Regions from separate parts of the Xenorhabdus doucetiae genome, predicted to be linked through region 2. Evidence: predicted binding sites of a transcription regulator. Region 2 holds the regulator's gene; the other holds the start of a gene.
The links. The regulator Fur, encoded in region 2, represses iron uptake genes when iron is present. The targets are predictions, from matches to a motif close to ATAATAATGAGAACNACTATCAA.

Region 1: sodA (superoxide dismutase [Mn]) is a predicted target of Fur. The motif match lies at 5,637-5,659, and genes of this name have one in related genera.

Annotation. Positions count from the first base shown of each region.
Region 1 covers NZ_FO704550.1:68,979-81,011, reverse strand. The annotation lists gene XDD1_RS00390 (SPOR domain-containing protein) at 1-686, shown strand, start outside; gene dam (adenine-specific DNA-methyltransferase) at 771-1,589, shown strand; gene rpe (ribulose-phosphate 3-epimerase) at 1,648-2,322, shown strand; gene XDD1_RS00375 (phosphoglycolate phosphatase) at 2,322-3,044, shown strand; gene trpS (tryptophan--tRNA ligase) at 3,049-4,083, shown strand; gene yiiM (6-hydroxyaminopurine reductase) at 4,120-4,809, opposite strand; gene sodA (superoxide dismutase [Mn]) at 4,938-5,564, opposite strand; gene acs (acetate--CoA ligase) at 5,938-7,893, shown strand; gene XDD1_RS00350 (DUF485 domain-containing protein) at 8,026-8,337, shown strand; gene actP (cation/acetate symporter ActP) at 8,334-9,995, shown strand; rRNA gene rrf (5S ribosomal RNA) at 10,075-10,190, opposite strand; rRNA gene XDD1_RS00335 (23S ribosomal RNA) at 10,288-12,033, opposite strand, start outside.
Region 2 covers NZ_FO704550.1:1,285,594-1,297,626, reverse strand. The annotation lists gene ybfE (LexA regulated protein) at 1-167, shown strand, start outside; gene fldA (flavodoxin FldA) at 343-876, shown strand; gene fur (ferric iron uptake transcriptional regulator) at 1,063-1,515, shown strand; gene XDD1_RS06065 (beta-N-acetylhexosaminidase) at 1,649-4,354, opposite strand; gene glnS (glutamine--tRNA ligase) at 4,590-6,257, opposite strand; partial or broken gene nagE (N-acetylglucosamine-specific PTS transporter subunit IIBC) at 6,477-7,970, opposite strand; gene nagB (glucosamine-6-phosphate deaminase) at 8,350-9,156, shown strand; gene nagA (N-acetylglucosamine-6-phosphate deacetylase) at 9,181-10,338, shown strand; gene nagC (DNA-binding transcriptional regulator NagC) at 10,351-11,574, shown strand; tRNA gene XDD1_RS06035 (tRNA-Met) at 11,728-11,804, shown strand; tRNA gene XDD1_RS06030 (tRNA-Leu) at 11,810-11,894, shown strand; tRNA gene XDD1_RS06025 (tRNA-Gln) at 11,964-12,033, shown strand, end outside.

The DNA of each region.
Region 1 (12,033 bases), 1.2 Mb from region 2:
AAAAACCGTCAGAACCGACAACGCATGGCGCTCCTCGTGAAATCAGTCCGCCACCCATTAGCAGCACCCCAAGCAAAGATCTTCCTCCTGCAACCGGAACAGGCGGCTATAACCAGCGCATAGAGTTACCCGGCGATATTACTGATGCTTTGAATCAACAGCAAAGTCAGATTAATCATTCAGTGCAAAACAATCTGGCGCAACCACAGGTTAAACCCACTGAACCGGCGGCAACACCACCTGCCGAACACAACAAACCAGAGCAGGTTGCACCAGCAAAAGTTGCACCACCGAAAATAGAAAAACCCAAAACAGAGCATCAGGTCAGAGAAGATAATCACGCCAAAACAACGACCAACACAACGAATAGTCGTCATACCGATAGAAAGAGTACCGCTGATACTGGTGGTGATCTGCTGAAAGCATCTGCAAATCGATTCACACTACAATTGAGTAGTGCCAGCCGTTCTGATACCTTAACCGCTTTCGCGAAAAAAAATAACCTTGCTAATTACAAGGTTTATGAAACCAAACGCGATAGTAAACCTTGGTTTATCTTGATCCACGGTAATTACAGTTCTGTTTCTGATGCTAAAAGGGCCATTTCCTCACTGCCGGCAGACGTTCAGGCCAAAAAACCTTGGGTCAGAAAACTACAACAAGTTCAGCAAGATCTGAAAAAATAAAACTATTTTGATTAGGCGCTGATATGCTGTCCTAAACAGAGTACAATCTGCGGCTCTGAAATTATTGAATAACTATTTGACGGCATGAAAAAAAAACGCGCTTTCTTAAAATGGGCCGGTGGAAAATATCCCTTGGTAGATGATATTAAACGTCATCTGCCAGAGGGTGATTGCTTGATTGAGCCATTTGTTGGCGCAGGCTCGGTATTTCTCAATACCGATTATGATTCTTACATTTTGTCAGATATCAATAACGATCTGATCAATCTGTACAATGCCGTAAAATCTCGGGCGGATGAATTTATTACGCATGTCCGTCCATTATTCTCACCGGAGTTCAACACTGCCGAAAACTTCTATCGCCTGAGGGAAGAGTTCAACAAAAGCAAAGATCCCTTTCGTCGCAGTATGCTGTTTCTTTACCTGAACCGTCACTGCTATAACGGCCTTTGTCGCTATAATTCACGCGGTGAGTTTAACGTTCCTTTCGGGCGTTATAAAAAACCTTATTTTCCTCAAGATGAACTTTACTGGTTTGCAGAAAAGTCCAAAAAAGCCACTTTTATCTGCCAGCATTACGAAATCGCATTGAACAATGCCTCAAAGGGTTCGGTGGTTTATTGTGATCCCCCGTATGCCCCACTTTCGGCCACGGCTAATTTTACCGCCTACCATACAAATAGTTTTAACCTTCTCGATCAGGAAAATCTGGCGAATATCGCCTATCATCTCTCGTCGCAAAAAGGTATTCCAGTGCTCATCTCCAACCATGACACGCCAATGACACGGGAATGGTACTATCAGGCTTCCCTTTACATTGTTAAGGCCCGCCGGACAATAAGTAGAAATATTCTTGCCCGAAGTAAAGTTGATGAGCTTTTGGCGTTATACTGCCAGAAGTGATTGAGGTTTCTGGCCCCTGAAATAACGGGGATAAAACAATGAATTGGAGAAGATAACAATGAAGAAAGACTTTCTGATTGCCCCATCCATTCTATCCGCAGATTTTGCCCGCTTAGGTGAAGATACCGCCAAGGTTTTGGCAGCTGGCGCTGATGTTGTGCACTTTGATGTCATGGATAACCATTACGTGCCCAATTTGACGATTGGCCCGATGGTCTGTCAGGCTCTACGCGATTATGGCATCACTGCGCCCATTGATGTTCACCTCATGGTAAAACCAGTTGATCGCATTATTCCTGATTTTGCCAAGGCGGGTGCAACCTACATCACTTTCCATCCTGAAGCGAGTGAACATCTCGATCGCACATTGCAACTTATCAAGGAACATGGCTGTAAAGCGGGCTTGGTCTTCAATCCGGCAACCTCCCTTAGCCATCTTGATTACGTATTGGATAAACTGGATGTGATCCTGTTGATGTCCGTCAATCCCGGTTTCGGCGGCCAGTCTTTTATTCCAGAAACACTGAAAAAACTGCGTCAAGTACGCAAAATTATTGATGACAGCGGCTATGATATCCGTCTTGAAGTTGATGGCGGCATCAAGCCCAATAATATTGCCGAGGCCGCTCAGGCCGGTGCGGATATGTTCGTTGCTGGCTCCGCTATTTTCAGTCAGCCAGATTATAAAGCGGTTATTGATGAGATGCGCCGCGAATTATCGAAGGCAGCATAATGAAAAATAACGTCGTAAAAGGAATTCGGGCCATTGCATTTGATTTGGATGGCACTCTGGTGGATAGTGCGGGAGGTTTGGCTGAGGCTCTGGATCAAGCCCTGAATACCAAAGGCTTACCCGCTGCGGGCAAAGAACGCGTTGCTGTCTGGATTGGCAATGGGGCTGATGTCATGGTTGAACGTGCATTAATGTGGGCGGGGGCAGAACTGTCTCCCGAATTGCATAATGAAACACGCAAGCTGTTTGATAAATATTATGAAACTAGCGTAACCACGGGCAGCCAACTGTTTCCTCACGTCAAAGAGACTTTAGCAGAACTAGCAAAATACCCTTTGCCAATGGCGATTGTGACAAATAAACCAACCCCCTTTGTTGCGCCATTGCTGGAATCATTGGGTATCAGTGAATACTTTTCATTGGTGCTGGGTGGTGATGATGTTAAAGAGAAAAAGCCTCATCCCGCACCACTTTATCTAACGATGGGGATGTTTGGCCTGCATAAAGAAGAATTGCTTTTTGTTGGTGATTCCCGTAATGATATTTTGGCGGCACAAGCCGCGGGTTGCCCTTGTGTTGGCTTAACCTATGGATATAACTACGGAGAATCGATAGCATTGAGCCAGCCAAATTATGTATTGGACCATTTTTCGGATTTACTCCCAACTATTGGGCTATCCACTTTGGAACCCTTATCTACTCTGAAAATACAGGACGCTTAATAAAATGAATGAACCCACGGTAATGAAACCAAACTCCCAAAAACCTATTGTATTCAGCGGCGCACAACCCTCCGGTGAATTAACCATCGGTAACTATATGGGGGCGTTACGCCAGTGGGTTCAAATGCAAGATGAATATGATTGCATCTATTGCATCGTTAACCAGCATGCTATTACTGTGCGTCAAGATCCCAATGAGCTGAAAAACCGCACACTGGATACGCTGGCACTTTATCTTGCCTGTGGCATTGATCCAAAGAAAAGCACTATTTTCGTTCAGTCGCATGTCCCACAACATGCCCAGTTGAGCTGGGTGCTGAACTGCTATACTTACTTTGGTGAACTTAGCCGTATGACTCAGTTCAAGGATAAATCAGCCCGTCATGCAGAAAATATCAATGCCGGTTTGTTTGATTATCCGGTCTTAATGGCTGCTGACATTTTGCTTTATCAGGCCAACCAGATCCCTGTGGGCATTGACCAGAAACAACATCTTGAATTGACCCGTGATTTGGCACTGCGTTTTAACGCTTTATACGGTGATATTTTTACTGTTCCAGAATCATTCATTCCACAAGGCGGCGCCCGCGTGATGGCATTGCAAGATCCGAATAAGAAAATGTCGAAATCGGATGATAACCGCAATAACCTGATTGCCCTGTTGGAAGATCCTAAATCTGTCGTCAAGAAAATCAAACGCGCAGTTACCGATTCTGATGAACCGCCTCGCGTGCGTTATGATCTGGAAAACAAACCCGGTGTTTCCAATTTGTTGGATATTCTTGCTGGTGTAACCGGTAAAACAATCCCTGAATTAGAGGCTGAGTTTGAAGGTAAAATGTACGGCCATTTGAAAGGCGCTGTTGCAGATGCTGTAAGTGAAATGCTGACTGGCTTACAGGAACGTTTCCACCATTTCCGTAATGATGAAGCATTACTGAACCAAATCATGGCAGACGGGGCCGCTAAAGCCCAGGCTCGTGCTCAGGCAACGTTGGATAAGGTTTATGAAGCGGTAGGGTTTATCGCTCATCCATAACTATTTATTCTTATGTGAATGCCAAAGGGTATTAATTTATTCTTTGGCATTATTTTTATTCCCAAATAAGCGACGATTAAAATCTTCAATTTTTCCATACAATATCCTTTTTTGCATTGTCAGATTCCAACTTGCAGACAATCCAGCAGCCCCCATTAAGCGACGATACAGCTCTTCATCAAAGGGGTTATGAAAAGCAATGGATAAGGCTTCCTTAACCGAAACATCACTATTGCGGCTTAACAATTTTATCGGTTCACCCGCACTGACCAAACCAGAAGAGATAACCCGGTATAACCAGCCACAACGACCATTATTTTGCATCATCGCAGCAAAATCACTGATATTTGTAACAAGATTGAGTTTATAACAAGGAGAACGCGGCTGAGTGACTTGAATCAAAGCTTCATCCCATTGGAAAATATCACCAATATAGACATTATCTTCTGTCAGACTTTCTGTGGATATATTTTCTCCAAACAGAGGGGATGCAAACAATTCGGTCAATTCAGGGAATTGCCTCCGCCAAAATAGGTAATGCTCTCTTGGATAATGGCAAAGCGCCCGATCAGGCCCACCGTGAAAACGCGTTTCCGCTTGCTCATCCCCTTCCAGCCCAAGAGAGGTTAACTGTAAGCGGCCATTCACCACCAGCTTATTGATCGCACTAAAACCCAGCGTTTCTGACGATAATATTTTGCCTCGATATACTTGTGGGTAATACATTTTTGTTTCCTCTCAATGAGCGGGTGAAGATGAGCCAGCATTCCCTTGGCATAATAGCCAAGATTACGCGCAATAAAAATGCTGGTCACAGCGATGACCAGCATTCTTGCGTAAACTCATTGAATGGATTACTTAATTTTTTCTTCGTAACGCCTTGCTGCTTCGTCCCAATTGACTACGTGCCAAAATGCTTTGATGTAATCAGGACGGCGATTCTGATATTTCAGGTAATAAGCATGTTCCCAGACATCCAGACCCACTATCGGGTAACCAGAAGCCCCTGCGATTTCTTCACCCATAAGCGGGCTATCCTGATTGGCGGTTGAAACAACAGCAAGCTTGCCATCTTCTTTCAGCACCAACCATGCCCAGCCAGAGCCAAAGCGCGTTGCTGCCGCTTGCTCAAATTTTTCTTTGAAACTGTCAACACTGCCAAAATCACGCTCAATCGCGACCTTCAAAACACCATCCAATACTGTGCCTAATTTTAGCCCTTTCCAAAACAAGCTGTGGTTTGAGTGACCACCCGCATTGTTGCGAACAAAAGTGCGTTTGTCGGCTGGAATTTTATCAAGCTGCTGGATCAGATCATCAATATCAAGTTTGCTTAATCCTGGGAAGGCTTCCAGAGCACTATTCGTGTTAGTGACATACGTCTGATGGTGTTTAGTATGGTGAATTTCCATCGTTTGTTTATCGAAATGAGGCTCTAGTGCATCATAAGAGTAAGGTAGAGAAGGCAATGAATAGCTCATATCATATCTCCAGTTGTTTAGAATATATAAAGCTCACACCTTGTGAACGGCATGATTATTATAGTAAATTGAGCAATAATGAAAATGATTATCAATTCCATGATATCTCTATGGTTTCCTTTCATACCTTCACGTTTCACGCATTTGTTTAGATAAAAGTATCAATAAAAACAAAAATAATAAGATATTGATCCAGTTAAAATAATAAACTCACTACTTAGTCTTGCTAAAATCAAAAGCATTAAATGATCATTCCGTGAAATTCATTCTCTTTATTGCGTGATCTTCCGCGCAAAAAAGAAACAAAAACTCTTCTTACACTTTAGTTAACCTTGTTTTGACATAGTATTAACAATTGCAAGGAGATAAAAATATGACTCAAATAATCAAGCATCTTATTCCTGCTGATATTGCAGATACGGCCCTGATAAGCAAACAACAGTACCTGGAAGACTACCAATGGTCGTTACAAGATCCAGAGGGCTTCTGGGGTGAGAAAGGTAAAATCGTTGATTGGATTAGGCCCTACACCAAGGTCAAAAATACTTCTTTTGATCCTGGGCATATCAGCATCCGCTGGTTTGAAGATGGCACGCTGAACTTAAGTGCCAACTGTCTTGATCGTCATTTGCAAGAGCGTGGCGATCAAACTGCCATTATCTGGGAGGGCGATAATCCCGCAGAATCCCGACATGTTACCTATCGAGAATTACATCACGACGTTTGCCAATTCGCTAATGTGTTGAAAAAACTGGGGATTAAAAAAGGCGATGTTGTTGCCATCTATATGCCCATGGTGCCAGAAGCCGCGGTTGCCATGTTAGCCTGTGCCCGTATCGGAGCGATCCATTCCGTGATTTTTGGTGGATTCTCGCCTGATGCCATTGCTGGCCGGGTTATCGACTCCAATGCCAAGCTCGTGGTTACTGCGGATGAAGGTTTGCGGGCAGGCCGAACAATTCCATTGAAAAAAAATGTCGATGAGGCACTGAACAATCCAGACGTCACTGGCGTGACTAATGTAGTTGTTTTCAGGCGTACCGGAAATACTAAAAACTGGCATCACAGCCGGGACTTATGGTGGCATGAACTGATCGAGAGTGTTGATGACGAGTGCCCCGCCGAAGAGATAGGTGCCGAAGATCCCTTATTCATTCTTTATACTTCAGGCTCTACAGGTAAACCTAAAGGCGTCCTGCATACGACGGGCGGTTATCTGGTCTACGCATCTTTAACGTTTAAATACACGTTTGATTATCGCTCCGGTGAAATTTACTGGTGTACCGCCGACATCGGCTGGGTAACAGGGCATAGCTACCTGCTGTATGGGCCTCTGTCTTGTGGTGCCACAACATTGATGTTTGAAGGTGTCCCAAACTATCCTGATGTTAACCGTCTCTGTCAGGTCGTTGATAAGCATCAAGTGAATATTCTTTATACTGCGCCAACCGCTATCAGAGCATTGATGGCCGAAGGGGATAAGGCCATAGCAGGGACTCAACGCACATCGTTGCGCATTATGGGATCGGTTGGTGAACCCATTAACCCAGAAGCATGGGAGTGGTACTACCGAAAAATAGGCAATAGCAAATGTCCTATCGTAGATACATGGTGGCAAACTGAAACGGGTGGGTTCATGATCACACCGTTGCCCGGAGCTACCGATCTTAAAGCCGGCTCCGCTACTCTGCCATTTTTTGGTATTAGTCCGGCCTTAGTGGACAATTCTGGGGAAATTTTAGCCGGTGAGAGTGAAGGTAACCTTGTTATCACGGATTCCTGGCCAGCACAGGCCCGAACTTTATACGGCGATCATGAGCGTTTTGAACAAACCTATTTTTCCACGTTCAAGGGAATGTATTTCAGTGGCGATGGCGCCCGGCGTGATGAAGATGGCTATTACTGGATCACTGGCCGCGTTGATGATGTCCTGAATATTTCAGGCCATCGTTTGGGTACCGCGGAAATTGAATCAGCCTTGGTCGCATACCCCAAAATCGCTGAAGCGGCTGTTGTTGGCATCCCTCATCATATTAAAGGGCAAGCTATTTACGCCTATGTCACGCTAATTCATGGTGAAGAGCCTTCCCCTGAACTTTATACCGAGGTTAGAAACTGGGTTCGTAAAGAAATCGGCCCCATTGCAACCCCCGATATTCTGCATTGGACAGACTCTCTGCCCAAAACGCGTTCCGGAAAGATCATGCGGCGTATTTTGCGCAAAATTGCTTCTGGTGATACCAGCAACTTAGGAGATACCTCCACGTTGGCCGATCCGGCTGTTGTTGAAAAACTGCTGGAAGAAAAACAATCTATCAACATGTCGTAAACCATTTCGTAAAACATAAGGGCCGCCGCAAGGCGGCTTGGCTTAGATAACGTAGCACCAACAAAAGGACAAGCCATGCAAGGATGATATGACTGATAGTGTGCTGTTTAAAACTAACACGGAGATACTCCAATGAGTGACGACATTTATCAAGAGATTGAAAATAATCCCCGCTTTAAGGAGTTAGTTAAGAAGCGAGGACATTTTGCCTGGCTGTTATCTATCATCATGTTAGTGATTTATGTTGGTTTTATTTTCCTGATTGCTTTTGATCCTGAATGGCTTGGCACACCACTTTATGAAAACACCAGTATGACGAGAGGGATCCCCGTCGGGATCGGGATCATCTTTATCTCTTTCATACTGACAGGGATCTATGTAATCAGGGCGAATAGTGAGTTTGATCGTCTGACATCAACGATTCTCAACGAGGTGAGAAAATGAAAAAAATCGTATTGTTAGCAATACCTCTATTTTCCTCCCTCTTTCCTATCCTGGCTCAAGCTGATGCCCTTTCTGGTAAGGTAGAAAAACAACCCTTGAATATTCAGGCAATTGTCATGTTCCTGTTATTCGTCGGGTTAACTCTCGTTATCACTTATTGGGCTTCCAAGCGGACTATTTCACGCTCAGATTATTATACCGCTGGCGGGCGTATCACTGGATTCCAGAATGGTATGGCGATAGCAGGTGACTATATGTCAGCAGCCTCTTTTCTGGGAATTTCAGCGTTAGTTTATACCTCAGGCTATGATGGGCTGATCTACTCCATTGGCTTCCTCGTTGGCTGGCCAATTATTCTATTCCTTATCGCCGAAAGATTAAGAAATTTGGGGCGTTACACCTTTGCAGATGTCGCTTCTTATCGGCTGAGGCAGCGCCCCATCCGTACCTTATCCGCAATGGGTTCATTGGTTGTTGTTGCATTATATCTAATCGCCCAGATGGTTGGAGCAGGGAAACTTATCGAGTTGCTATTCGGACTGAATTATTACATCGCTGTTGTTTTGGTCGGTATCTTGATGGTGCTTTATGTCTTGTTTGGTGGAATGCTGGCGACGACATGGGTTCAGATTATTAAAGCGGTTCTGTTGCTGGCCGGGGCAACATTCATGGCCCTGATGGTCATGAAAGCCGTCAATTTCAATTTTGATACCCTGTTTAAAGAAGCCATTGCGGTGCACTCTCTTGGGCCTGCCATCATGAGTCCTGGGGGATTGGTCTCTGATCCTATCTCTGCACTCTCTTTAGGATTGGCATTGATGTTCGGTACTGCGGGATTGCCACATATTATCATGCGGTTTTTTACTGTCAGTGATGCTAAAGAAGCCCGTAAAAGTGTTTTCTATGCAACTGGCTTTATCGGTTATTTTTATATCCTGACGTTTATTATCGGATTCGGGGCAATTTTACTGGTCAGCGCCAATTCTTCATTCAAAGATGCAACTGGGGCATTAATTGGTGGTACCAATATGGCTGCCGTCCATCTGGCAAATGCTGTTGGCGGTGATTTTTTCCTTGGCTTTATCTCGGCTGTTGCTTTTGCCACTATTTTGGCTGTGGTCGCGGGGTTGACACTAGCAGGCGCTTCCGCCGTATCTCATGACCTCTATGCTAATGTGATTAAACAGGGGCAAGCTAATGAGCAAGATGAACTAAAAGTTTCCAAAATCACCGTTGTTATTTTGGGGTTAGTTGCTATTGGTTTAGGCATTTTGTTCGAAAAGCAAAATATTGCCTTTATGGTCGGTTTGGCTTTCTCCATTGCTGCAAGCTGTAATTTCCCGATTATCTTACTGTCAATGTACTGGAGCAAGCTGACTACACGTGGCGCGTTGGTTGGTGGATGGTTAGGGTTACTGACAGCAGTTATATTAATGATCCTGGGGCCTACGATTTGGGTCAGTATTCTTGGTCATGATAAACCCATTTATCCTTATGAGTATCCGGCCCTGTTTTCTATGTTTATCGCATTTATCGGAGCCTGGTTAGTCTCGATTACGGATACATCGGAGCAAGGAACACGGGAAAAGGCACTGTTTCGTGGTCAGTTTATTCGTTCACAAACGGGTATTGGAATCGAACAAGGGAAAGCGCATTAACTTATGGTTAATTATTTCGATTTTGTCCCAAACGCAAAAAAGCCACCCGATGACGGATGGCTTTTTTGGCTAAAATAATGTCTGGCAGTGCCCTACTCTCGCATGGGGAGACCCCACACTACCATCGGCGCGACGGCGTTTCACTGCTGAGTTCGGCATGGGGTCAGGTGGGACCACCGCGCTATTGCCGCCAGACAAATCCTGTTTTCAATCCCGAACAAGCTGTGACATTCTTTCATCTGAAACTTTTCGTCTTTTTCTCAAAATCACCCCAAAACACCTTCGGTGTTGTCAGGTTAAGCCGCACGGGTCATTAGTACCGGTTAGCTCAACGTCTCGCGACGCTTACACACCCGGCCTATCCACGTCCTCGTCTCGAACGTTCCTTTAGTGTCCTCAAGGGACAAGGGAAGACTCATCTCAAGGCAAGTTTCCCGCTTAGATGCTTTCAGCGGTTATCTCTTCCGCACTTAGCTACCGGGCAGTGCCATTGGCATGACAACCCGAACACCAGTGGTGCGTCCACTCCGGTCCTCTCGTACTAGGAGCAGCCCCTTTCAATCTTCCAGCGCCCACGGCAGATAGGGACCGAACTGTCTCACGACGTTCTAAACCCAGCTCGCGTACCACTTTAAACGGCGAACAGCCGTACCCTTGGGACCTACTTCAGCCCCAGGATGTGATGAGCCGACATCGAGGTGCCAAACACCGCCGTCGATATGAACTCTTGGGCGGTATCAGCCTGTTATCCCCGGAGTACCTTTTATCCGTTGAGCGATGGCCCTTCCATTCAGAACCACCGGATCACTATGACCTGCTTTCGCACCTGCTCGCGCCGTCACGCTCGCAGTCAAGCTGGCTTATGCCATTGCACTAACCGCATGATGTCCGACCATGCTTAGCCAACCTTCGTGCTCCTCCGTTACGCTTTGGGAGGAGACCGCCCCAGTCAAACTACCCGCCAGACACTGTCCGCAGCCCGGATAACGGGCCCACGTTAGAACATCAAACATTCAAGGGTGGTATTTCAAGGATGGCTCCGTGCAGACTGGCGTCCGCACTTCACAGCCTCCCACCTATCCTACACATCAAGGCTCAAGGTTCAGTGTCAAGCTATAGTAAAGGTTCACGGGGTCTTTCCGTCTTGCCGCGGGTACACTGCATCTTCACAGCGAGTTCAATTTCACTGAGTCTCGGGTGGAGACAGCCTGGCCATCATTACGCCATTCGTGCAGGTCGGAACTTACCCGACAAGGAATTTCGCTACCTTAGGACCGTTATAGTTACGGCCGCCGTTTACTGGGGCTTCGATCAAGAGCGTCGCGTTACCGCTAACCCCATCAATTAACCTTCCAGCACCGGGCAGGCGTCACACCGTATACGTCCACTTTCGTGTTTGCACAGTGCTGTGTTTTTATTAAACAGTTGCAGCCAGCTGGTATCTGCGGCCGGCTTCGGCTCCGTGAGCAAGTCACTTCACCTAGTGCCGGCGTGCCTTCTCCCGAAGTTACGGCACCATTTTGCCTAGTTCCTTCACCCGAGTTCTCTCAAGCGCCTGAGTATTCTCTACCTGACCACCTGTGTCGGTTTGGGGTACGATTCAATGTTACCTGGTGCTTAGAGGCTTTTCCTGGAAGCAGGGCATCTGTCACTTCAGCACCGTAGTGCCTCGTCGTCACGCCTCAGTGTTATCAGCAATCCGGATTTACCAAGACTGCCCACCTACACGCTTAAACCGGGACGACCGTCGCCCGGATGACATAGCCTTCTCCGTCCCCCCTTCGCAGTAACACCGAGTACAGGAATATTCACCTGTTTCCCATCGACTACGCTTTTCAGCCTCGCCTTAGGGGTCGACTCACCCTGCCCCGATTAACGTTGGACAGGAACCCTTGGTCTTCCGGCGAGCGGGTTTTTCACCCGCTTTATCGTTACTTATGTCAGCATTCGCACTTCTGATACCTCCAGCCAGCCTCACGACCAACCTTCAACGGCTTACAGAACGCTCCCCTACCCAACAACATAAAAATGTCGCTGC
Region 2 (12,033 bases):
TGCGGCGAGATAAAGTCAAGGGACTGCGTCGAGTGGAACTCAAACTCAATGAAGATGCCGTCGATGCACTGAATCATCTGGCAAAACAGCGCAACATCAGCCGCAGTGAATTGATTGAACAAATGTTACTGGCCCAACTGGCAGAAACAAATCACCTTGCCGGTTAACGGCTTTTATTAAACAGCAATAAAGCGCTATCACCACACAAATCTGACAGATTTGTCATGGATGTTTGGTCAGAATAACGCTTTTCATGTTACCCAAACTGACATTTTTCTAGCTGATTTCAGCGTGATGTGTATAACTTTAATGCACAGATAAAACAAGAGGTTAACCCATTTTATGGCAATAATAGGTCTATTCTTCGGCAGCGATACCGGCAACACAGAGAACATCGCCAAAATGATCCAAGAAAAATTGGGCGGTGCTGAGGTTGCTGAAGTCCACGATATTGCCAAAAGCAGCAAAGAAGATATTGAAACCTTCGATATCCTGCTGCTTGGCATCCCAACTTGGTATTACGGCGAAGCCCAATGTGATTGGGATGATTTCTTCCCAACACTGGAAGAGATCAATTTCGAAGGGAAACTGGTTGCTTTGTTCGGCTGTGGTGATCAGGAAGATTATGCAGAGTACTTCTGTGATGCCATGGGCACCATCCGCGATATTATTGAACCCCGTGGCGCAATTATCGTAGGCCACTGGCCAACCGAAGGGTATCACTTTGAAGCCTCTAAGGGCATGGCCGACGATAACCATTTTATTGGTTTGGCCATTGATGAAGATCGCCAACCCGAACTGACGGATGAGCGCGTTGAAGCCTGGGTACAACAGATCAAGGCTGAAATGAGCCTGTCAGAGATCCTGGGTGCATAATCCGGGAATAAGCACCCTTTCAGGCAGGATAATTCCTGCATAATGTGTCATGATATCGGGCCAGGCATGGTTTTCATTTTAAATATCCATGCCTATAATCAGCAATGTGAAACAGAATCATGATTCCCTCACGATACCCCCAAGTATCATAAGTTCACTTAACCCAAGTTACAGGACTGAATCCGCATGACCGACAACAATAAAGCATTGAAAAATGCTGGACTTAAAGTAACACTTCCGCGCTTGAAAATTTTGGAAGTGCTACAGGACCCAGAATGCCATCATGTCAGTGCGGAGGATCTCTACAAAAAACTGATTGATATCGGTGAAGAGATTGGCCTCGCCACTGTCTATCGCGTGTTGAACCAGTTCGATGATGCCGGCATTGTTACACGCCACAATTTTGAAGGTGGTAAATCGGTTTTTGAACTCACTCAGCAACATCACCATGACCACCTGATTTGTCTCGACTGCGGTAAAGTCATTGAATTTAATGATGAGTTTATTGAAGAGCGCCAGAAAAACATCGCTGACCGTTATGGCATTAAGCTCTCAAACCACAGCCTCTATTTATATGGTCACTGTGCTACTGGTGATTGCCGCAAAGATAACGCGCTTCATGATGAAAAGGCAGGATAAGTAAACGCCAATGAAGTGATTAAAAAATTGGCTTCGGTTGGTTGTTCGTCTGAATAAGCTACTGCCGATTAGCACTCTCGCTAATCGGCAGTAGCTTATTCAATTTATTGCACTTATTGCTCAAAACGAATCATTAAAATTTCACTTCGTCTATACGGCTAAAACGTTTTCCATCCGTACTGACAGAACGAATTTTTACATTGCCGCTGACATGCGGCCGCTGCCTGTCATTGTAATCCTGCCATGTTTTCCCCTTATCCAGTGAGTATTGGATAACCACCCCCGGTAATGCGATATTGGCTTCCAGTGTGCCAGCAACAATTTTGCCGCCCGGCACAGGCAGGCGATAGGCTATTTTGGCTTTATCCAGTTTAGCCAGCTCACGCTGCCCCATCAGATTGGCGAAACGTTCCCAGTCTTGTTGCAATCGCACAGTATCAACATAGTGCGTTATTCCCCCCTTATATTCCCTGCCCTGCTGATAATTCTGCTCCCATTCTGCCTGATGCCATGCCCGTTCCGCCAGCGGCAGTAAGCGAGGATAGATCATATATTCCATTTGTTCATCGGTACGCACAGTTTCGCTCCATGACTGCCCCGACAGGCCATAAGCCCCCGGCCAGCGTTTATTGCTATGGGAATTAAAGTGGTTACCATCGCGATCCACTGAGGTTTCCGCATTTTGTGGCAGGTTGTTTGGTGCAAAGCTGAAAATTTTCGCTTCATCATTAAAGCGCGTTGCCCAATAATAGCCCCGCTCTTGCGGATGGACTTCATAGGGCATATCTAAATAGACATAATCCGGGCTGGAAATAACCACCCGATAGCCCTTATTCGCCCAGTCATTGACTGAATCCGTGCCTCCCCAATACAAGGTATCCCAGAAATTCACTGCAACCTGTTTAGTGGCGAACTCTTTGGCTGATTTGGCGTGTTTCAGGCCATCCTGCCATGCTTGCATTGTGCTGATACCGTGGGCATTGACGATTTTGCTGACTTCAATCGCAAAATAACTGGCGAGTTCATCAACATCTTTAACAACACCTTGCGCAACCAGCTTCTGACAAGCCTGAGATTTCGCCCACGGCTTATCTTCGATTTTCTGGTTGATAATTCCCTTGCCCGGCACAATCTGCCCATCTTTATCCTGATATCCTGCCCCCAAACGAATATTTTTCGCCTCATCACCACCAAAATGCCATGTATTCAATGGCAGCCCCGCTTCTTTGTGCATGGCAACAATTTCACTGATGACTTTATCGATAAACCGCTTTGAAGAATTCAGGCACGGATTAAGATAACTGTGGCGATCATAGAACTGGACGGAGGTGGTATTCGAGGTGTCTGTCGGATCAAGCAGGCGATATTCATTGGCTTCCTGCTCCTTGCCCTGCGCCATGAGTTTCTTATAACGCGCTTCCATCGATACCACCGCAGCACGCGCATGGGCGGGGAGATCAATTTCCGGAATGACGTCTATCTGGCGGGCTTTGGCATAGTTCAGAATATCAATGTAATCCTGACGGCTAAAATAACCACTGCCCATATTGTGATTATCCGGCCCCGATCCCAATTGCGGCAACAAGCACTGAGTTTCACTCAAATCATGGCAGCGCTGACTGCCGATTTCAGTCAATTCCGGTAACCCAGGGATTTCCAAACGCCAGCCTTCATCGTCACTTAAATGAAAATGGAATTTGTTCAGCTTATAGTGAGACATTTGGTCAAGCAGACGCAGAACGGCGGCTTTGCTATGGAAATTTCGTCCAACATCAAGGAATATCCCACGATATTCAAACCGCGGTGCGTCTTTTGCCGTCAGCGTAGCCATCTTGGGAACGCCGTTGGCAGGAAGCAGGGAAAACAGTGATTGCAGGCCATAGAACACGCCGGACTGATCAAACGCGACGATTTTTGTTCCTTTGGTGGTAATCTCCAATAAATACGCCCCCTTTACCCGCCAAGGCCCGGTAAATTGGTTGGCGTTGATTTGCGTCGCTATGTGATAACCCTGATCGGTTAATTTAATGTCACGGGCCTGGAAACGTTCCCTGATCACGTTAATCGATTCGCTGTTCAATCCGCCCAACTCTAATTTCACGCCACGGGATAAATCCACATCCTGAGAATGAATGGCAAGTTCTTTCGGTGTCGGAATAATCTGCCCTCTCAGTTTATCCTCGCTGATTGTTGCTACCTGCTGATTTTTGGCAAAGCGGTTTTCGGGTGTCATCAGGAGATTGTTATCCGTTGTGGTACGTTTCCACTGTTCGCCTTTCAGATCAGATAAAAATTCGCTGATATTCTCCGTATCGGTATTTGCCAATACCTTCGGCTTAGCATTACCGGAAGTGGCATACCAACGCGGCATAAAATCGGTACTGAAAATCTGCCAGTATTCGCCAATAATCGGTAATACGACCTTTTCATTGGCCTTGATGCCGGTAAATTTCTGCGTCGGTTCCAGTTTATGTAAGTCACCTGTGATAGGGGTAATTTTGTACTGATCATTATCCAGTTTCAGGATCTGGCGAATACTGTGAAAATAGAGCGCCCAATCTGAAGTATTGATGGCCTGATCACCGTTGCGCAAAATAATATTGACGCGATTACAGACCGCCGAATCCGCACCAAGCATGGCGCAATCTGTACCATGTGAACCCGCCTGATTATCAATGACGCTGAAATTAACCTTTAACTGACTGAGTAAATCTACGATCTGCTGTGATGACATGGGTTGTTGTGATGATATTGGTGATGCCATTTCTGCATGGGTACTGCCTATCAATCCAACTGCCGTAATAAGTGCTGCCAAGGTACGTAATTTAAGGGTTTTCATAAATTACCTCGTCCGAACTGACTATTTTTTCGATGGACAAATTTTTTGGGCAAATAATGCACAAGCCTGATCAGGCAATAACCCTACACAATATAGGACTATAAGGCAATTTTTAATCTTAGCTGAAAGAGTTAATTTTCATTACGCGGTTATTAACGATAAAAAAAGCGTGAAGTCATCACGCTTTTTGCTGTATGGGCTAGATAATCTGAATCAGATTATCTTTGTGAGATTGTTACTCTTGTGAGATTTTTGCCCAAGTATCACGCAGGCCAACGGTGCGGTTAAAGACCAGATGTTCCGTATTTGAGAGGCGGCTGTCAGCACAGAAGTAACCTTCACGTTCAAACTGATAGGTTGTTTCTGGCAGTGCTTTTGCCAAGCCCGGCTCGACAAACCCTTTACGGATCACCAGCGACTCTGGATTGATGGTAGACAAGAAGTCGTCTTCTGCCCCCGGATTGGCCACGCTGAACAGGCGGTCATACAGATAAAATTGCGCGGGTACGCCATGTGCCGCACTGACCCAGTGAATGACACCCTTGACCTTGCGGCCATCAGCGGGATCTTTATTCAGGGTTTGCTCGTCGTACTGGCAATAAATCGTCGTGATATTGCCTGCCGCATCTTTCTCGACACGCTCTGCTTTAATCACATAAGCGTTACGCAGGCGCACTTCTTTACCCAGAACCAGACGCTTATATTGACGGTTGGCTTCTTCACGGAAATCCGCACGGTCAATGTACAGTTCACGGCTGAACGGCACTTCGCGGCTGCCCATTTCGGGTTTGTTCGGATGGTTAGGCATCGTCAGAATCACTTCACCTTCCGGCATGTTTTCAATCACCAGTTTCACCGGATCAAGAACCGCCATCGCACGCGGTGCATTTTCATTCAGATCATCACGGATGCAGGATTCCAATGCCGCCATTTCCACGTTGTTATCCTGTTTAGTCACCCCAATGCGACGGCAGAACTCACGGATAGCCGCCGAAGTATAACCACGGCGGCGTAAGCCAGAAACGGTTGGCATACGGGGATCATCCCAACCATCAACGATGTTTTCTGTCACCAGTTGGTTAAGTTTACGCTTGGACATCACCGTATATTCCAGGTTCAGACGAGAAAACTCATACTGACGTGGATGGCAATCAATCGTAATGTTATCCAACACCCAATCGTACAAACGGCGGTTATCCTGAAATTCCAGCGTACAGATGGAATGGGTGATCCCTTCCAGCGCATCGGAAATGCAGTGCGTGAAATCGTACATCGGATAGATGCACCATTTATTTCCTGACTGGTGATGTTCTGCGAACTTGATGCGGTAAATGACCGGATCGCGCATCACAATAAACGGGGATGCCATATCAATCTTGGCACGCAGGCACGCTTTCCCTTCCGCAAATTCACCGGCACGCATTTTTTCAAACAGGGCCAAGTTTTCTTCTACGCTGCGATCACGATACGGGCTGTTTTTGCCCGGTTCTTTTAACGTGCCACGATATTCACGGATCGCTTCAGGACTCAATTCATCGACATACGCCAATCCCTTATTGATTAATTCAATGGCGTATTGATACAGGGTATCGAAATAGTCAGAGGAGTAACGAATATCCCCACTCCACTGGAATCCCAACCACTGAACGTCATGCTTAATCGACTCAACGTACTCGATGTCTTCTTTGACTGGGTTGGTATCATCAAAACGTAGGTTGCATTGTCCCTGATAGTCTTGAGCGATGCCGAAGTTCAGGCAGATCGACTTGGCATGGCCGATATGCAGATAGCCGTTAGGCTCAGGCGGGAAACGGGTATGTACGGATGTATGTTTACCCGTTGCCAGATCTTCGTCAATAATCTGACGAATAAAGTTTGTCGGGCGGGCATCTGCCTCACTCATTGTTTTTTCCTCAATGCAAAAAGCGCTTCAACATAACCCTCTATAATCTAATAAGCTGAACCGAGAAACAATACCTTTGATATTTAATCTACTTTCAAATGTATCACCATTGTTCGCCTTGTGAGCTGTAACTTGAAGTCTATAGGGATAGAACCCGGTGACCGCAAGAGCGATCACCGGAATATCATTTTCTGGAGCCATCTGTTGCTACTGCGACAAGCCGTTTTCCAATATCTCTTTCATCGCGTTAGCAATCAATTCTGCACGGGTTCCGACAATTATCTGAACACTCTGTTTATTCAGGCGGATAACACCTGAAGCACCCAGTTTTTTTGTTAATTGATCATTAACCAGACTTGAATCTTTCACAGATAAACGCAAGCGAGTGATACAAGCATCAATTTCCGTCAAATTATCTGAACCGCCTATTGCAGCAATGTAGTGAAAAGCTTCTTCCTGAATAGTATTCGCTGAATTTTTCTCTTTTTTCGCTACATCAACATCATAACCATCAGTTTCATCTGTCGCTGCCAGTTCACGCCCCGGTGTCATCAGGTTGAATTTTTTGATGGTGAAACGGAAGACAACATAGTAAAGACAAAAGAAGACCAAGCCTTGTGGGATCAGCATATACCAATGGACAGCCAGAGGATTACGCGAGGAGAGCAGCATATCAACAAACCCCGCACTAAAGCCGAAACCGGCAATCCAGTGCATCGCTGCCGCAATGTAAACTGAAATCCCTGTCATTATGGCATGCAGAACATAAAGCACCGGTGCAACAAACATGAAAGAGAATTCCAGCGGTTCAGTGACACCGGTAAAAAAGGCCGCAAATGCTCCAGCCATCATGATACCGGCAACTTTGGCTCTATTTTCAGGCCGTGCACAGTGGTAAATCGCCAACGCCGCACCCGGTAAGCCAAACATCATGATCGGGAAAAACCCCGCTTGATAGCGGCCAGTAATCCCCATAACCGCAGTGCCTGCTTCAATGGATTTCTGCCCACCAAGAAAGTTAGGAATATCATTAATACCAGCAACATCAAACCAAAATACTGAGTTCAGTGCATGATGCAGGCCAACTGGGATCAATAGACGATTAAAGAAAGCGTAAAAACCTGCTCCTGTTGACCCAAGATCCATAATGCTTTCACCAAATGCCACTAACCAACCATAAACGACAGGCCAGATGAACATCAGGATAAAAGAAATGATAATCATCAAGAAAGAGTTCAGGATGGGCACTAAACGACGGCCGCTAAAGAAAGACAGCGCTTGTGGCAATTCTACATTACTGTAACGGTTATACAGCTCAGCAGAGAATACACCCACCAAGATCCCAACAAATTGGTTATTGATCTTGCCAAATGCTTTTGGGACTTCTTCAATCGGAATACTTTTAATCATTGCCACCGCAGCCGGAGAACATAATTTCATGACAACAATAAATCCGATGAGCCCCGCCAGTGCTGCGGCACCATCTTTATCTTTCGACATACCATAGGCAATACCGACTGCAAACAGCATCCCCATGTTTTCCAAAATGGCATTACCTGACGTGATCAGAAATGCCGCTAACGCGTTTTCGGCTCCCCAACCCGTTGGATCAATCCAATAACCTACACCAACTAATATTGCCGCTGCGGGCAACGTTGCCACAGGCACCATTAATGCCCGGCCAATCCGTTGTAAGTAGCTCAGAATATTCACTTATGCCCCCTTGAAGCTCCGTGATGGAGTCTTTTAGTTAATTAATGACGGATACCATCATTTATGGGTTTTTTGTTAAAACGTTTTCAGTCTAAAAAGATTATTTTGTATCGCAAATTAAATCCTTCTGATATGTGATTAAAATCACCAGAACAGATAATTTTTTAATCAAAATCCGGCTGGAACACAAAACTTATTTTGTGATATAAAATATCAATATCACATTGAATGGGATAAGACTCTGTTCAAAAAAGATATTATGCGCGCTTTTGTTCTACAGTTATCACGCACTACACTGGTAACATTGAGAACTCTGATATCACATGTGCTGTGTATAACTCCCATAACTAAATTATTGCATCATTTTTAAGAGGTAATCATGAGGCTGATCCCCCTAACGACGGCAAGTGACGTTGGCCGATGGTCTGCTCACTATATTGTGAGTAAGATTAATGAGTTCAAGCCAACGACTGAACGTCCTTTCCTGCTTGGGCTTCCTACCGGCAGCACACCACTGACAACCTATAAGGAACTGATTTCCCTCTATCAAGCGGGAAAAGTGAGCTTCAAGCATGTTGTGACATTTAATATGGATGAATACGTGGGTTTGCCGGAAGATCATCCTCAAAGCTACCACTCATTTATGTACCAAAATTTCTTTAATCATATTGATATCCCAAAAGAAAATATCAATTTGTTAAACGGCAATGCGGAAGATATTGAGGTTGAATGCCAACGTTACGAAAATAAGATCAAATCGTATGGCAAGATACATTTATTTATGGGCGGTGTCGGTAATGATGGACATATTGCCTTTAATGAACCGGCATCGTCTCTTTCTTCACGCACGCGAATCAAGACACTGACCATTGAAACACGGACAGCCAATTCCCGTTTTTTCAACAATGATGTGGAACAGGTTCCCAAATATGCCTTAACCGTGGGTGTGGGCACGTTAATGGATGCCGAAGAAATCATGATCCTGGCAACCGGGATGAATAAGGCGCAAGCCCTGCAAGCGGCGGTCGAAGGGAATATCAACCACATGTGGACAGTCTCCTGTCTCCAGATGCATCCAAAATCACTGATTGTCTGTGATGAACCCGCCACAATGGAACTCAAGGTCAAGACGGTGAAGTATTTCCACCAGTTAGAAGCTGACATCGTTAATGAATTCGCCAGCTAAACTGATTTAGGAGTTAAGATATCCATGTACGCATTAACTAATGGAATTATTTATACCGGATATGACCGGCTTGATAACCATGCAGTCATCATCGCAGAGGGTTTAATTAAGCAAGTCTGTCCGGTAAACGAGTTGCCAGAAGAGATTGAGAAACACGATTTACAGGGCGCAAATCTCGCCCCCGGATTTATTGATCTACAAGTGAATGGTTGTGGTGGTGTCCAGTTTAATGAACGATTGGAAGATCTGTCAGAAGAGACGCTGCATACCATGCAGAAAACTAATCAGCGCTACGGTTGTACCAGTTTCCTGCCCACCCTTATCACCAGCCCCGATGAATTCATGATAAAAGCCATTGAAGTGATGCGCGCCTATCTGAAAAACAATCCCAATCAAGCATTAGGACTGCATTTGGAAGGGCCTTATATCAATCCAATAAAAAAGGGCACTCACAATACTGCTTATATCCGCAAGCCCACGCCTGAAATGGTCAATTACCTGTGCCTGAATGCGGATGTTATCACCAAGATAACCCTCGCGCCTGAAATGGTAGAAGACCAATATATTCAGCAACTGGCCGAAGCGGGCATAACTGTTTCTGCGGGTCATTCCAATGCGACTTATGAAGAAGCGCGTCATGGTTTCCAAAATGGCATTACTTTCTCTACTCATTTATATAATGCCATGCCGCCGATTTCTGGCCGCCAGCCTGGATTGGTCAGTGCCATTTATGATTCCTCAGACGTCTATGCCGGCATTATCTGTGATGGGATGCATGTTTCATGGCCAAATATCCGCAATTCCAAGCGATTAAAAAATGAAAAACTGATCTTGGTCACAGACGCTATTGTTCCTGCCGGGCTTTCCCACGATGCCATGGAACAATTTACCTTTGCTAATAAAACAATATATTATCGAAACGGCTTATGTGTTGATGGAAATGGAACACTGAGCGGCTCATCAATCACCATGATTGATTGTGTCAAAAATAGTGTGGAACATGTTGGTATTGCTTTGGATGAAACGTTGCGCATGGTGACGCTTTACCCGGCTAGAGCAATCGGTGTTGATAAATACCTCGGCACGATTGAACCCGGCAAGGTCGCGAATCTGACCGCATTTACTCACAATTTCAACATCGTCAAGACTATTGTTAACGGAAATGAAATCAAACTACCGTGAGTATAAAAATTGATGAGTAATGAAAACGCGCAGAAGCAAATTGGTAATATTGACCTGGTCAAACAACTCAATAGTGCTGTGGTCTATCGGCTGATTGATCAGCATGGGCCAATATCACGCATCCAGATCGCAGAAGAGAGCCAGCTTGCTCCTGCCAGCGTAACCAAAATTACTCGTCAGTTGTTGGAACGGGGCCTGATAAAAGAGGTCGAACATCAGGCGTCCACTGGTGGAAGGCGCGCCATCTCCATTATTAGCGAAACACGGCATTTCCATACGATTGGCGTCCGGCTTGGGCGCCATGATGCAACTGTGGCGCTGTTCGATATGAGCGGCAAGACGTTGGTGGAAGCTCTCTATCCTGTACGGGAAAACACACAGCAGGAAGTCGAAAAGCGAATTATTCACGCCATTGAAAGTTTCATTGACAAAAACCAGCGCCGTATCCGTGAACTGATTGCCATTTCCGTCATTCTTCCTGGTCTGGTTGACCATGACCACGGTATCATCCGCTATATGCCCCATATTAAGGTCGATAACTGGCCTCTGGTTAAGCACCTCAAAGCGTATTTCAATACCGTCTGCTTTATTGGGCATGATATTCGCAGCCTGGCATTGGCAGAAAGTTATTTCGGGGCAACGCGTGATTGTGAGGATTCCATTCTCGTGCGCATTCATCGTGGTACAGGGGCCGGTGTTATCGTTAGCAACAATATTCTGCTCAACAAACGCGGCAATTTGGGTGAAATCGGCCATATCCAGATCGATCCTTTAGGTGAACGCTGCCATTGCGGTAATTTTGGTTGTCTGGAGACCATCGCTTCCAATTCAGCAATAGAGTCCAAAGTACAACATCAATTACGCCAAGGTTTCCCAAGCCAGCTTGCCTTGAATAATTGTAATATCCATGCAATTTGCCTTGCCGCCAATGCGGGAGATCCTCTGGCAACAGAAGTCATCAGGCAAGTAGGGCACTACCTTGGCAAGGCCATTTCAATAGCGATTAACCTGTTTAATCCTCAAAAGGTAGTGATTGCAGGGGAAATCACTGAAGCAGAGCAGATATTGCTGCCGACGATTAAAAGCAGCATCAATACCCAAGTATTAAAAGCATTCCGCGAAGATCTCTCCGTGGTGGTTTCTGAGCTAAATCACTGTTCAGCGATTGGTGCATTCGCACTCACGAAACGGGCAATGCTGAATGGTGTCCTGTTGCAACATCTTCTTGGAGGATAATTTCAATCGTTTTCGTTGGCTTTGTCGACAAAACGCTTATAAGACAAACAAACAAACGATTTTGTGCATATTTCTTTAAAAAAGCAGTTGACGCATCTGCCTGATATACGCATAATGCGCCCCGCACCGCCGATGAAGGCAAAGCGAAAAGATGGCTACGTAGCTCAGCTGGTTAGAGCACAGCACTCATAATGCTGGGGTCACAGGTTCGATTCCCGTCGTAGCCACCATCTTTGCGGGAGTGGCGAAATTGGTAGACGCACCAGATTTAGGTTCTGGCGCCGCAAGGTGTGCGAGTTCAAGTCTCGCCTCCCGCACCATTTTCTTTATCGGGTTATACTTAGAATATGTCTTAGTAGCGATTTTAAGTTTTAGTGTGTTATTTCAGGTGGGGTATCGCCAAGCGGTAAGGCACCAGGTTTTGATCCTGGCATAGCCCTGGTTCGAATCCAGGTACCC